DNA from 2 places in the Streptomyces bottropensis ATCC 25435 genome. Region 1 is predicted to be linked to the other one. Evidence: riboswitches for the same ligand, from Rfam matches in the RefSeq annotation. Region 1 holds a riboswitch; the other holds the start of a gene.
What was found. Region 1 has a riboswitch for S-adenosylmethionine ahead of STRBO_RS0129900 (aminotransferase class V-fold PLP-dependent enzyme). Riboswitches for the same ligand answer to the same signal wherever they lie in the genome.
Positions count from the first base shown of each region.

Region 2: another riboswitch for S-adenosylmethionine. It lies ahead of thrC (threonine synthase); the one in region 1 lies ahead of STRBO_RS0129900 (aminotransferase class V-fold PLP-dependent enzyme).

Region 1 is NZ_KB911581.1:6,706,294-6,710,929, forward strand. It holds gene STRBO_RS0129895 (Lrp/AsnC family transcriptional regulator) at 1-57, shown strand, start outside; gene STRBO_RS0129900 (aminotransferase class V-fold PLP-dependent enzyme) at 312-1,673, opposite strand; SAM riboswitch class IV at 1,791-1,905, opposite strand; gene trpD (anthranilate phosphoribosyltransferase) at 2,244-3,308, opposite strand; gene qcrB (cytochrome bc1 complex cytochrome b subunit) at 3,465-4,636, opposite strand, start outside.
Region 2 is NZ_KB911581.1:8,480,620-8,485,255, forward strand. It holds gene STRBO_RS0137525 (cold-shock protein) at 1-126, opposite strand, end outside; gene STRBO_RS0137530 (MoaD/ThiS family protein) at 589-864, opposite strand; gene thrC (threonine synthase) at 985-2,277, opposite strand; SAM riboswitch class I at 2,295-2,441, opposite strand; gene STRBO_RS0137540 (glucosyl-3-phosphoglycerate synthase) at 2,573-3,517, shown strand; gene STRBO_RS0137545 (alpha,alpha-trehalose-phosphate synthase (UDP-forming)) at 3,740-4,636, shown strand, end outside.

The sequences.
Region 1 (4,636 bases):
CGCGCCTACTCCCAGCACGACCTGGAGGCGGCCTTCGCCATCGGGCTGGACGGCTAGGGGCCTCTCACGCGGGCCGCTGCGGCGGGGGTCGGTCGGGGAGGTCGACGGCCGCGACGCCCTCGGTCGAGGACGGCGTCGCGCAGGTTCGGCCCGTCGACGGACTCCGTGGCCGTCCACGGCCGCTCGCCCTCGGTGTCCGCGTCGACGACCCGTGCGGTGTGCGTGCCGTTCCCGCCGAGGGTCCTTCTGGCGCAGCGCCCGCACCCCGTGCACCCACGTCGGGGACACGCCGGGGGATCAGCCCGTTCGGGTCAGACGGCCGGGACGCAACGGCCGTTCTCCGTGCGGTAGTTCCACTTCGCGCCGTTCCGTACGAGTTCCTTCACGGCGCGCACGAAGCGCTCCACGTGCTCGTCGGGAGTGCCCGCGCCGAAGCTCACCCGGATCGCGTTGAGGGAGCGCTCGCCGGGCGCCGCCTCGGGCGCGCCGCACTCGCCCTGGTTCTGCGGGTCGCTGCCGAGGAGGGTGCGGACGAGGGGGTGGGCGCAGAAGAGGCCGTCGCGTACGCCGATGCCGTACTCGGCGGAGAGGGCGGCGGCGAAGTGGGAGCTGTTCCAGCCCTCGACGACGAAGGAGAGGACGCCGACGCGCGGGGCGTCGTCCCCGAAGAGGGAGAGGGTCCGCACCTCGGGCACCTCGGCGAGCCCTGCCCGTACGGCGTCGATCAGATGCCGCTCCCGGGCGACCAGCGTGTCGAACCCGGCCTCGGTGAGGGCCTTGCAGGCGGAGGCGATGGAGTGAACACCGATGACGTTGGGCGAGCCGGCCTCGTGGCGCGCGGCGCTCTCGTGCCACTCGACGTCCACGCCGCCGTCCGTCCGGCGGGTCACCTTGCGGCTGGCGCCGCCGCCCGCGAGATACGGGTCGGCCGCACGCAGCCAGTCGGCGCGCCCGGCGAGCACGCCGGACCCGAACGGCGCGTACAGCTTGTGCCCCGAGAAGGCGACCCAGTCCACGTCCAGCTCCTGCACGGAGACGGGGTGGTGGGGCGCCAGCTGGGCGGCGTCGAGCACGATCCGCGCGCCGTGCGCGTGCGCGGCGGCGGCCAGTTCGCGCACCGGCCAGATCTCCCCGGTGACGTTCGAGGCACCGGTGACGCACACCAGCGCCGGCCCGTGCGGGTCACGTCCGGCCAGCGCGGCCACCAGGGTGGCCACGGCCTGCCCGGGCGTACGCGGCGCGTCCAGGTAGGTCACCCGGGCGTCGCGCCAGGGCAGCAGCGAGGCGTGGTGCTCGGTCTCGAAGACGAAGACCTGGCAGTCGGCGGGCAGGGCCGCGGCCAGGAGGTTCAGGGAGTCGGTGGTCGAACGGGTGAAGATCAGCTGGTCGTCGGCCCGGCAGTCGAGGAACTCCGCGACGGTTGTGCGGGCGTTCTCGAAGAGGTCGGTCGACAGCTGGGAGAGGTAGCCGGCACCGCGGTGGACGCTGCCGTAGTAGGGCGCGTACGCCGCCACGTCGTCCCACACGCGCTGCAGGGCCGGGGCGCTGGCGGCGTAGTCGAGGGCGGCGTAGGTGACCTCACCACCGGTGACGAGGGGGACGGTGACATCTCGGCCCAGAACGGGCAGCGGGGCACAGACGGCACGGTCGGCGGCAAGGGTGGAGACAGACATGGCGAACTCCCGTGAGGGGCATGCCGAAGGAGGGCATGCGGAGAAAAGAGAAAAGGGTGCGCGGAGGCGGGGCTCGGCGGCCCTATCGCATTCGCTTGCTCACGGAAGACTCCCTCGAAGCCGCGCTTGCCGTAGACCTCGCTGCCTACGGCCCGGTCTTCACCCGGGGCACCCCGCCACGACGGAGGGTTGCCGGACAGCCAGCCGGGGCTTAGGGCTGTCACTCATGACCTGATCAGGAACGTACGTGAAGTGATCGGCGCGCCGCAACTCGTGTCCGGATGGCGGAATGGGGCGCGTGACGGGTCGAGGGCGCGGTTTCGTCTGCGGGTGCGGGTCCGGTGGGGGCTCCTCGCGCAGTTCCCCGCGCCCCTGAAAAGCAGGGGCCGCGCCCCGTGCTTTTCCCCGCCCCACCACCGCCCTTGAAGCCCGCCCGACCGCCGTCCTTGGCCCGCCCCACCGCCGTCCTCCAGCCCCGCCCGACCGCCGTCCTTCAGGCCCGCAGGGCCTGATGTCTTCAGGGGAGCGGGGAACTGCGCGAGAAGCCCCACCGGGCCCGCGCCCGACGCACTACCGGTTGGTGGCGGCGACCCACCGTTCGAGAGCTTGTCGCGCAGCCCCCGAGTCGATCGACTCCGCGGCCCTGGCCATCCCGTCCCGCAGCTGCTCCGCCAGCGGCCCGGACGTCGGCGACAACGCCACCAGCGCCGCCGCCGAGTTCAACAGCACCGCATCCCGCACCGGCCCGGTCTCGCCGCCCAGCAACCGCCGCGCGACATCCGCGTTGTACGACGCGTCGGCCCCCCGCAGCGCCTCCACGGGCACGAGCTCCAGCCCCACGTCGCGCGGGTCGAAGGCCTCCTCGGTGACCTTGCCGTCCCGGACGACCCACACCCGTGACGTCGCCGTCGTCGTCAGCTCGTCGAGGCCGTCGTCGCCCCGGAAGACCAGCGAGGAGTTGCCGCGCCCGGCGAAGACGCCCGCCATGATGGGGGCCATCCGGGGGTCGGCGACACCGACGGCCTGGGCGCGCACCTTCGCGGGGTTGGCCAGCGGGCCGAGCGCGTTGAAGACCGTCCTGATGCCCAACTGGCCCCGCGCGGCGGCCACATGACGCAGCGCCGGATGGAACTTCACCGCGAAGCAGAAGGTGATCCCGGCTTCGTCGGCGACCTCGGCCACCCGCTTCGGGGTCAGCTCCAGATTGACGCCCAGTTTCTCCAGCACGTCGGACGCGCCGGACGCCGACGACGCGGCCCGGTTCCCGTGCTTGACGACCTTCGCGCCCGTACCGGCGACGACGATCGACGACATCGTGGAGATGTTGACCGTCTTGGCGCCGTCCCCGCCCGTGCCGACGATGTCGACCGTCTCCCCGGCCACCTCGATCACGTTGGCGTGCTCGTAGAGCGCGTCGACGAGACCGGTGATCTCCTCGACGGTCTCCCCCTTGGCCCGCAGCGCCACCACGAACCCGGCGATCTGCGCGTCCGTCGCCTCGCCGCGCATGATCTGGTCCATCGCCCAGAAGGTGGCACCGGCGTCCTGGTCGTGCCCGGACAGCAGCGCGTTCAGTACCGCCGGCCAGGAACGGCCCGCCGCGGTGTCGCCTCCAGCGGGGGTCACAGCGCTCATAGCCGCTCCTGGGTGTCGTCACCGCGGGCAGAAAGGGGCCGCGCGGATCGTGAAATCACTGATGCACCCACCCTATCCAGGTCGGAGCACGGCGAAGGGCCCCCGTCCGAAGATCGGACGGGGGCCCTTCGACCGTGGTGTGGCGAAGCGGGACGATCAGTGGTGGCCGTGGCCGCTCGTGATCTCCTTGTACTCCTCGACGGTGGGCTTGGCGATCTGGCTGTCCTCGCCGTAGTAGCCCTTGCTCAGCTTGGCGCGGAGCTTCGACAGGCGCGTGATCTTGCGGGCGACACCGTTCTCGTCGACCGCGGCACCGATCTCGGCCGGCGCGTACTGCTCGTGCGCCGTGAGCGTGTGCAGCTGCTCCTGGCTGAGCGGCTCGTGGACCTCGATGAACTCACCGTGCGGCAGACGCTTGATGATGCCGGTCTCCCGACCGTGCAGCACCTTGTCCTTGTCCCGGCGCTGCAGGCCGAGGCAGATGCGCTTGGTGACGATGAACGCGATCACCGGGGCCACGAAGAACGCGATCCGGACGAACCAGGTGATCGAGTTGATCGACAGGTGGAAGTGGGTCGCCCAGAGGTCGTTTCCACCACCGATCAGCAGGACCATGTACCAGGTGATCCACGCGACACCGAAGGCCGTACGGGTCGGGACGTTGCGCGGGCGGTCCAGGATGTGGTGCTCGCGCTTGTCGCCGGTGACCCAGGACTCGATGAACGGGTAGACCGCGATCGCGACCAGGACCAGCGGGAAGATCACCAGCGGGATGAACACGCCCAGGACGAGCGTGTGGCCCCAGAAGTTGATCTCCCAGCCCGGCATGACACGGATCAGGCCCTCGGAGAAGCCCATGTACCAGTCGGGCTGGGCGCCGGTGGACACCTGGTCCGGCCGGTAGGGGCCCATGGTCCAGATCGGGTTGATCGTGGCGATCGCCGAGATCACCGAGATGACGCCGAAGACCAGGAAGAAGAAGCCTCCGGCCTTCGCCATGTACACCGGGAGCAGCGGCATGCCGACGACGTTGTTGTTCGTCTTGCCGGGGCCCGCGAACTGCGTGTGCTTGTGGTAGAAGACCAGGATCAGGTGCGCCACCAGCAGGCCGAGCATGATGCCCGGCAGCAGCAGGATGTGGACCGAGTAGAAGCGGGCCACGAAGTCGCCGCCCGGGAACTCTCCGCCGAAGAGGAAGAACGACAGGTACGTGCCGACGATCGGCACGGACAGGACCGCCCCCTCCATGAAGCGGACACCGGTGCCGGAGAGCAGGTCGTCCGGGAGCGAGTAACCGGTGAAGCCGGTGAACATGCCGAGGACGAACA
Region 2 (4,636 bases), 1.8 Mb from region 1:
TTCCAGGGTGCGGTAGCCGTCCATCTGAATCGCGCTGTAGTGGACGAATACATCCGCACCACCGTCGACCGCGATGAAGCCGTACCCCTTCTCCGCGTTGAACCACTTGACGGTGCCCTGAGCCATGCCTAACTCCCCTATTACTGGCCCTTGCACAGATCCACACTTCGCGGATCCGGGTCAGACCTCACCCCCCAACGGTTGGGGGTGTGCGCCGGAACGCGTCGACCGCGGCCGAATGTATCTGTCCAACTGCCCTCTGCAACAGGTCAATCGGACGAGAATTCTGGACACGACCGGTCGGGAATGTACGAACAATTCGCCTGAATTCAGGGCAAGTCGGGCCCCACAAAAGGAGCGAAATACACAAAAGGCCTGCACACTTTGGCTACTTCATATAGGGCGTGCGGCGGAATCACATATGCATCCGGCAAGGAATCACTACGGTGATCGGACCGGGTTCCCCAACTCTACAGTGCTCAACCATAGAGAATTGCCCCCTCCGCTTCTCTCGCGGAGGGGGCAATTCGATGAACTCTCGGTAATCAAAGTTACCGACGGTTACTACCGGCGGGTACGGACCGGCGGTCAGCCACCGGCGACCGCGGGAATGATCGACACGCCCGCACCGTCCGGCGTCGCCGTCTCCAGCCCCTGCTCGAACCGGACATCGTCGTCATTCACGTACACATTCACGAACCGCCGCAGCTTGCCCTGATCATCGAGAACCCGGGCGGCGATCCCGTTGTGGTTCTTCTCCAGGTCGGCGATCACCTCGGCGAGGTTGGCCCCCTCGGCCTGGACCTCGGCCTGCCCACCGGTATAGGTGCGAAGGATGGTGGGGATGCGGACGTTGACGCTCATGACTTGTGACCTCCGGTCGGTGCAGAAGAGTTGGGGGCGCGGGGCTGTACCGGTTATGCGGCTGCCGCCGCGTGGGCCCGACCAGCCCCCACGGACCCGCGGACGAACGACTACCGGCCCTTACGCGAGACCGGCGTCTCGGAACGCATCGAGGCTGGGCCGGATGGTCGCGGTCAGGCCGGTCCCGGCCACCGCGTCCAGCGTCTTGAGACCGTCACCGGTGTTGAGCACGACCGTGGTCAGCGTCGGGTCGAGGACGCCGTCCTCGATCAGCTTCTTCGTGACGCCGACGGTCACCCCGCCGGCGGTCTCCGCGAAGATCCCCTCGGTCCGCGCCAGCAGCTTGATCGCCTCGACGATCTGCTCGTCCGTCACGTCCTCCACGGCCCCGCCGGTCCGCCGCGCGATGTCGAGCACGTAGGGACCGTCCGCCGGGTTGCCGATCGCGAGCGACTTGGCGATGGTGTTCGGCTTCTGCGGCCGCACTACGTCGTGGCCCGCCTTGTAGGCCACCGACACCGGCGAGCACCCCTCGGCCTGCGCACCGTAGATCTTGTACGGCTTGTCCTCGACGAGGCCGAGCTTGATCAGCTCCTGGAGGCCCTTGTCGATCTTCGTGAGCTGCGATCCGGAGGCGATCGGCACGACCAGCTGGTCCGGCAGCTTCCAGCCGAGCTGCTCGCAGATCTCGTACGCCAGGGTCTTGGAGCCCTCCGCGTAGTACGGCCGCAGGTTGACGTTCACGAAGCCCCAGCCCTCGCCGGCCGGGTCGCCGATCAGCTCGGAGCAGAAGCGGTTCACGTCGTCGTAGTTGCCCTCGATGCCGACCAGCTCGCCGCCGTAGACCGCGGCCATGACGACCTTGCCCTGCTCCAGGTCGTGCGGGATGAACACGCAGGACCGGAAACCGGCGCGGGCGGCGGCGGCGCCGACGGCACCGGCCAGGTTGCCCGTGGAGGAGCAGGAGAGGGTGGTGAAGCCGAAGGCACGGGCGGCTTCCAGCGCCTGGGCGACGACACGGTCCTTGAAGGAGTGCGTCGGGTTGCCGGAGTCGTCCTTGATGAACAGCTTGCCGGCGTCGACGCCGAGCGCGGCGGCCAGGTTGTCTGCCTTGACGAGCTGGGTCCAGCCGGGGTTGATGTTCGGCTTGGTCGCCACGTCGGCCGGGACGGGCAGCAGGGGCGCGTACCGCCAGATGTTCGCGGGGCCGGACTCGATCGTCTTCCGCAGCTCCTCCGTGTCGTACGCGGAGTAGTCGTACGCGATCTCCAGAGGCCCGAAACACTCCTCACAGGCGAAGACCGGTCCGAGCGGTACCCGGTGACCGCATTCCCGACAGCTCAGGGCGGCGGCGGGCCCGAGGTCTACTGTGGAGGTGGAATCGATGGTGCTTGCAACAGTCTGCGCAGCCATGGAGGCGAGGCCCTTTCTCCTCATCTTCCTCACGACGCACTTCGCCGTGAGACGGATTTGGCACCTTCCCGAGCCGGGAGCCTCACCACGACAACGTGGTCAGACCGGCTGGAGGGTTGCCGGGGCTTCATCGGGCCGTATCCCTCTGCCCCTCTGGATGAGCGGTATTTGGTTGTATACGCCGACGGGCACCGACATGCGATGGTCACCAGCGTTGTCCAAGACTGTAACCGAAGGCCAGGACAGTTGAGAGAGCCGTCCGAACCGCGAGATGAACGCAGAGGAGCCGCGCACTGTGCTGAAGGAAGTCGAGCGCTGGCTGAGTACCCGCTCCTGGTCCATGGCCGACCGCCCGCTCCACAGGATCATGGCCGCCAAACGCGCCTGCGGCCAGTCGGTCAGCGTGGTCCTGCCCGCGCTGAACGAGGAGGAGACCGTCGGCGACATCGTCGCGATCATCCGCCACGACCTCATGCGGCAGGTCCCGCTCGTCGACGAGATCGTGGTCGTCGACTCCGGCTCCACCGACCGGACGTCGCAGGTCGCGGCGGCGGCCGGCGCGCGGGTCGTCCACCGCGACGACATACTGCCCCGCGTCCCGACCGTGCCCGGCAAGGGCGAGGTCCTGTGGCGCTCCCTGCTCGTCACGAGCGGTGACATCGTCTGCTTCATCGACGCGGACCTCAGGGAGTTCTCGTCCGACTTCGTCTCCGGGATCGTCGGCCCGCTGCTGACGGACCCCGGTGTCGACCTCGTCAAGGCGATGTACGACCGCCCCCTGGGCTCCGCCGCCGGCCAGGGCGGCCGTGTGACGGAACTCATGGCCCGTCCCCTGCTCAACATGCACTGGCCCCAGCTGGCCGGCTTCGTCCAGCCCCTCGGCGGCGAGTACGCGGCCCGCCGCTCCCTCCTGGAACGGCTCCCGTTCCCCGTCGGCTACGGCGTGGAGCTGGGCATGCTGGTCGACGCGCTGCACCTGGTCGGCCTCGACGCCCTGTCCCAGGTCGACGTGGGCGTCCGCAAACACCGCCACCAGGACGGGCAGGCGCTGGGCCGCATGTCCGCGGCGATCTACCGCACGGCCCAGCTCCGACTGGCCCGCGGCCACCTGATACGTCCCGTCCTGACGCAGTTCGAGCGCGGACGGGAGGGGTTCGAGCCGCGGACGTACTCGGTGGACCTGGAGGAACGGCAGCCGATGGTGGAGATCGCGGAGTACGCGGAGCGGAAGGCGGCGTAATTTTTTTCGGGGCCGGGGGTGTCGGGTGCCGGGGGCCGGTCGCGCAGTTCCCCGCGCCCCTGAAAAGCAGGGGCTGGGCTGTTAGGGGCGCGGGGAACTGCGCGAGAAGCCCCACCGGACCCGCACCCGCCGACGCACCCGCACCCCCCACCCCCCGAGGCACTCCTGTATACGGCCGAACCGCACGTTTGACCGCCGAACCCCCGGGCTAGGTTGAGCCTTATGGCATCAACGCACGGCCCGGCCCACGTACTCGTCGCGTCCAACCGGGGACCCGTCACCTACACGCTGGACGAGAGGACCGACACGCTCGGCGCGAAGCGCGGCGGCGGCGGTCTCGTCTCGGGCCTCTCCGCGATCGACCCGTCCTCCGGCGCCGTCTGGGTGTGCTCCGCCCTGGGCGACGGCGACCGCGAGGCCGTACGACGCGGCATCGCCGAACCGGGCGTGCGCATGCTCGACATCCCCGCCGACGTGCACCACGACGCGTACAACGGCGTCGCCAACTCCACGCTGTGGTTCGTGCACCACATGCTCTACCAGACCCCGCTGGAACCGGCCTTCGACGCGGAGTTCCGGCGGCAGTGGGCGGCGTACGAGACGTACAACCGCGCCTTCGCCGAGGCGCTCGCCGACGAGGCGGCGGAGGGCGCGGCCGTCCTGGTGCAGGACTACCACCTGGTCCTGGTCCCCCGCATGCTGCGCGAACTCCGCCCCGACCTGCGCATCGGCCACTTCTCGCACACCCCGTGGGCGCCCGTCGACTACTTCCGGATGCTCCCCGACGACATCGCCGCGCAGGTGCTCGACGGCATCCTCGGCGCCGACCGCGCCGCGTTCCTCACCCGGCGGTGGGCGGACGCGTTCACCGCGTGCTGTCACGCCGTCCTCGGCCCCGACGCCGCGTCCGGCACGAGGATCGGCGTGCACGGCCTGGGCGCCGACGCCGACTTCCTGCGGACCCGTGCCCACCAGGCGGACGTCGACGAACGCATCGTCACGCTGCGGGAGCAGATCGGCACGGCCCCCGACGGCACCCCGCGCCGCACGATCGTCCGCGTCGACCGCACCGAGCTGTCGAAGAACATCGTGCGCGGCCTGCACGCCTACCGGCAGCTC